2 regions of the Thalassolituus sp. UBA675 genome follow, and region 1 is predicted to be linked to the other one. Evidence: riboswitches for the same ligand, from Rfam matches in the RefSeq annotation. Region 1 holds a riboswitch; the other holds the start of a gene.
The links. A riboswitch is a leader RNA that binds a small molecule or an ion and turns the genes downstream of it on or off. The one in region 1 is predicted to bind thiamine pyrophosphate.
Positions count from the first base shown of each region.

Region 2: another riboswitch for thiamine pyrophosphate. It lies ahead of B3007_RS00595 (TonB-dependent receptor); the one in region 1 lies ahead of thiC (phosphomethylpyrimidine synthase ThiC).

Region 1 is NZ_DBNJ01000026.1:229,655-232,060, forward strand. It holds gene B3007_RS11755 (PaaI family thioesterase) at 1-345, shown strand, start outside; gene B3007_RS11760 (PaaI family thioesterase) at 358-801, shown strand; TPP riboswitch at 917-1,038, shown strand; gene thiC (phosphomethylpyrimidine synthase ThiC) at 1,151-2,406, shown strand, end outside.
Region 2 is NZ_DBNJ01000001.1:129,931-132,336, reverse strand. It holds gene htpX (protease HtpX) at 1-748, opposite strand, end outside; TPP riboswitch at 874-981, shown strand; gene B3007_RS00595 (TonB-dependent receptor) at 1,073-2,406, shown strand, end outside.

The DNA of each region.
Region 1 (2,406 bases):
GAAAAAGTGATTCTCAAGTTACCGTACAGTGAGGCCATTATAGGCAACCCTGACAATGGCATCGTTGCGGGTGGCAGTCTCACGACCTTGATGGACACAGCATGCGGCACAGCCGCGTTTAACTGCTTCGAAGACGGGGAAGTCTGTCCAACACTGGATTTACGGATGGATTATCACCGCGCCGCTAAGCCCGGTGAAAACCTGATTGGCGAGGCCAGAGTGGTAAAGCGGGCGAACAGCCTGGTGTTCACACAGGGCGAAGTACGGCAGGAAAGTGACAACGTCGTTGTTGCTACTTGCACCGCTAACTTTATGCGCATTGGTTTGCGCCTTGGTAGTAAGTAAGGGAGCGAAACAATGACTGAAGCCATGCGCAAAATTCTGCAGCATTGCCGAGACAACGGTGATTTTGATGCTGTGATTGATGCTGTTCCGTATGCCGGGCTACTGGGTATTAAGCTGCACGCGATGGATCTGCAACCAACATTTATTCTGCCCGCAAATAAAGACAATATCGGTAACCCGATGCTACCAGCCATTCATGGTGGTGTGATTGCGGGGTGCATGGAAACCTCAGCGGCGCTGCACCTGCTGATGACCATGGAAAGTATTGCTCTGCCTAAAATCATCGACTTCTCGATTGATTATCTGCGTGCGGGGCGTCTGCAGGATACCTTCGTCAGCTGTCAGGTATGGAGACAGGGCAGTCGGGTTGCTAACGTGGCCATTAACGCCTGGCAAACCGATCCCGGTGAACCTATCGCTACGGCGCGAGCACATTTCTTGTTGGTTCAGGAGTGAGATTTTCCGACCGCTAAGAAAAATCGCACAGGGAAATGAGTGCGGTTATTCAGAGGTGCTTTAATTTCAGAGTGCGCCTTGTAAAGAAAGGGCGAATCACCATACACTGTCAGCGAATTATCTGTCGGGGTGCCTGACCGGTTATCAAAGATAACCACACAGGCTGAGATCGCGAATGCGGGTCCCGTTGAACCTGATCTGGTTAGTGCCAGCGTAGGGAACAGAGATGAACTGCCGGGACTCCCCGTGGTCTGCGTACGCCAATTCTTATGGTCACCTTCGTGTGATTCTGTGTGGTGTTCCCATCTATTCTCGTCGCTGCCTGCCTGATCCTTTTAAGGAAAAGAGCATGGCTGACAATACAAACAACGAATTTAACCTTACCTACGCTTATCCTGCGTCTGAAAAAATATACCTGAGCGGCAGTCGCGATGACATGCACGTTGGTATGCGTCAGATTAATCTTTCGGATACGACTCAGGCGGACGGCAGCAAAACGCCGAATTCTCCACTGCGCGTTTACGATACGTCAGGCCCGTACACCGATCCTGCAATCACGGTCGATGTGACGAAAGGGCTGGCACCGGTGCGTGAGCAATGGATTGAAGATCGTGGCGACACTGAGTTCAGCGCCATCACCTCACGAGAATCAAACCGCATAGCGATCAAAGAAGGCCAGCTTTCTCTGCGCCAGAAAGTACGAAAGGCCAAAAGCGGAAAGAACGTCTCCCAGCTCTGGTACGCACGTCAGGGCATAGTTACCCCCGAAATGGAGTACGTTGCCATTCGCGAGAACATCGGCCTGTCACAGGAGGGTATGTCTGCTGAAGTCGCTAAGCAGCATCCCGGCAAGCGTTTCGGTGCGAAGATCCCAGACTATATTACGCCTGAGTTTGTTCGTGATGAGATTGCCTCGGGCCGAGCGGTATTACCCTCCAATATTAACCATCCTGAAAGTGAACCGATGATCATCGGGCGTAACTTCCGTGTGAAAGTAAATGCCAATATTGGTAATTCTGCGGTGACATCCAGCATCAGTGAAGAGGTCGAAAAAATGGCCTGGGCTACCCGCTGGGGGGCAGACACGATTATGGACCTCTCTACCGGCGATAATATTCACGAAACACGTGAATGGATTCTGCGTAATTCACCGGTTCCGGTAGGTACCGTTCCTTTGTATCAGGCGCTTGAAAAAGTCGGTGGGGTTGCAGAAGACCTCACATGGGAGATCTATCGCGATACATTGATTGAGCAGGCAGAGCAGGGCGTCGATTACTTCACTATTCATGCGGGAGTGCGCCTGGAATTTATTCCGATGGCGGCAAACCGTTTAACAGGGATCGTCAGTCGTGGCGGGTCGATTATGGCGAAATGGTGCCTCGCACATCATAAAGAGAGTTTTCTCTATACCCACTTTGAAGATATCTGCGAAATTATGAAAGCTTACGATATCTGCTTTTCATTGGGGGACGGTTTGCGGCCGGGTTCCATTGCGGATGCGAACGACGAAGCACAATTTGCGGAATTACGTACATTGGGCGAGCTGACAAAAATCGCCTGGAAACACGATGTACAAACCTTTATCGAGGGGCCGGGTCATGTGCC
Region 2 (2,406 bases), on a different contig from region 1:
TCTCTTTTAAACGCATCAGCGCCGACGCCATCGCAGCAGGGCTGACCAGCTCGGCACCCGCCTGATCCGCACGGAATTCACGGCGACGACTGAACCATGCCACGATGGTCGAAGCCAGAATACCGAGAATAATCTCTGAAACGATGGTTGCCACAAAGAAACCAATGCCCGGGCCATTTTCATTCTTGAGAATGGCCTTATCGACGAAGTTACCGATAATACGGGCAAAGAACATAACAAACGCGTTCACCACACCCTGAATCAGAGCCAGCGTGACCATATCACCGTTCGCTACGTGGCCAATCTCGTGACCCAGCACCGCTTTCACTTCTTCTTTACTCATACGCTGCAGCAAGCCAGTAGAGACCGCCACCAGCGCATCATTTTTGTTCCAGCCCGTCGCGAAAGCGTTAGGCGCATCCGACTGGAAAATACCGACTTCTGGCATGCCAATGCCGGCTTTGTCTGCCAGTTCTTTTACCGTACTGACCAGCCACTGCTCTCCGGAGTTATGCGGCTGATCAATGACCTGTACGCGCATGCCTTTCTTTGCCATCCATTTGGAAATGAACAGAGATACCAGAGAACCCGCCATACCGAAGACGAGACAGAAAATCAGCAGCGACTGGAGGTTAAGATCCGTGCCGTTCTGCTGGAAATACGAGTCCACACCCAGCAGACTCAGAGTGATACTGGCGACCAGAATTACTGCAAGGTTGGTCGCCAGAAAGAGAAATATACGAAGCATCTTTGTGCTCTCCGCTAATCAAGTAAGGGTCTGACACTGGTTATGAGGGTTTTACGCCCGCATATCAATAGATAGTGAGTGTAAAAAAAGGTGATGACAGTGGTGTTGACGCTTAGTTACCATGCGCCATACCCAGGGGGAGGTTGCCGAGTGCAGCCTGAGATTAGCTTCAAGCTTAAACCCCGGAACCTGATCCGGTTAGTACCGGCGTAGGAATGGGAAGGCAGTCGATACTGCACGACAATTCATACATTGCGCGCCATGCGCAGCTACGCGACAGCCGGGTCTTTGTTTACCAGTATCGTAAGGTTTACAGGCAGACCCATGACTCATAAAACGCTCCGCACTCCACTGGCTATTGCTGTAATGACCGCCTCCTCAATGGCGCACTCAGATGTCGAACTGACTCCCATCACCGTTGAAGCAGATTTCCGCCAGACCAATGTTCAACAAATTCCTGAAGCCGTCACGGTGGTTGGCAGCGAGGATATTGAAGCGCGCAGCGCGGAACACCTGGAGCAAGTGCTGAGCTTTGCCCCGAATGTGAATTACTCTTCTGGTGCCTCCCGTGGTCGCTTCTACCAGATTCGCGGCATTGGTGAGAGAAGTCAGTTCATTGATCCGGTTAACCCATCCGTTGGTCTGGTGATCGACGGCATCGACATGACTGGATTAGGCGGTGCTGCAACCCTGTTCGACGTTAAACAGGTTGAGATTCTGCGTGGTCCTCAGGGCACACGCTTCGGTGCGAATGCACTGGCCGGCATGATCAACATCCGTTCCAATGACCCGACCAAAGAAACCGAAGGCTACCTGTCTGCCCGCGCTGGTAACTACGACAGCTATGGTCTCGGTGGTGCAGTCTCCGGCAGCCTGACTGATTCTGTTCAGGGGCGTATCGCTGTCAACGGCTATCAGTCTGACGGTTACATCGATAACACCTTCCTGAACCGTGATGACACCAACAACATCGACGAAGTCGTTGCGCGCGGTAAGCTGGCGTTTCAGGTCAGTGATGACACTGACGTTAGTCTGACCTACCTCTATGCCGATGTCGACAATGGCTACGATGCATTCAGCCTGGACAACACTCGTGAGACGTACTCAAACGCTCCTGGCGTCGACGCTCAGGATACACATGCACTCGCCCTCACTTCTGACACTCAGATCAATAGTGCATTGATTCTTCAGACCGAGCTGACTGCCAGCATGTCGGACATTGAATATAGCTACGACGAAGACTGGGCATACGGAGAATACATCTTCCTTGCGGATGAGCCTGTGTACCAGCCTGATCCATGCGATACCACGCAGGGGCCATGTCTTGCCGACTTCGATGGTTACAGTTCATTTGACCAATATCTGCGCGACTACAAGCGCCAGTCTGCTGATGTCCGCCTGATGTCAGGCACTGATGGCCGTCTATTTAATAACACTACTGACTGGGTAGCAGGCATCTACGCCATGCAGCGCAGCGAAGACCTGACCCGCAACTACACCTACGATCCAGTATTCACCAGTGAGCTGACGTCCACATCAATTGCGGCCTATGGTGAGCTTAACTCCGATCTGTCATCCACACTGCGCCTGATCACAGGTCTACGTGTTGAAAACTGGGCAAACGATTTCGAAGACAACACTGGCCTGAGTGAAGGCAC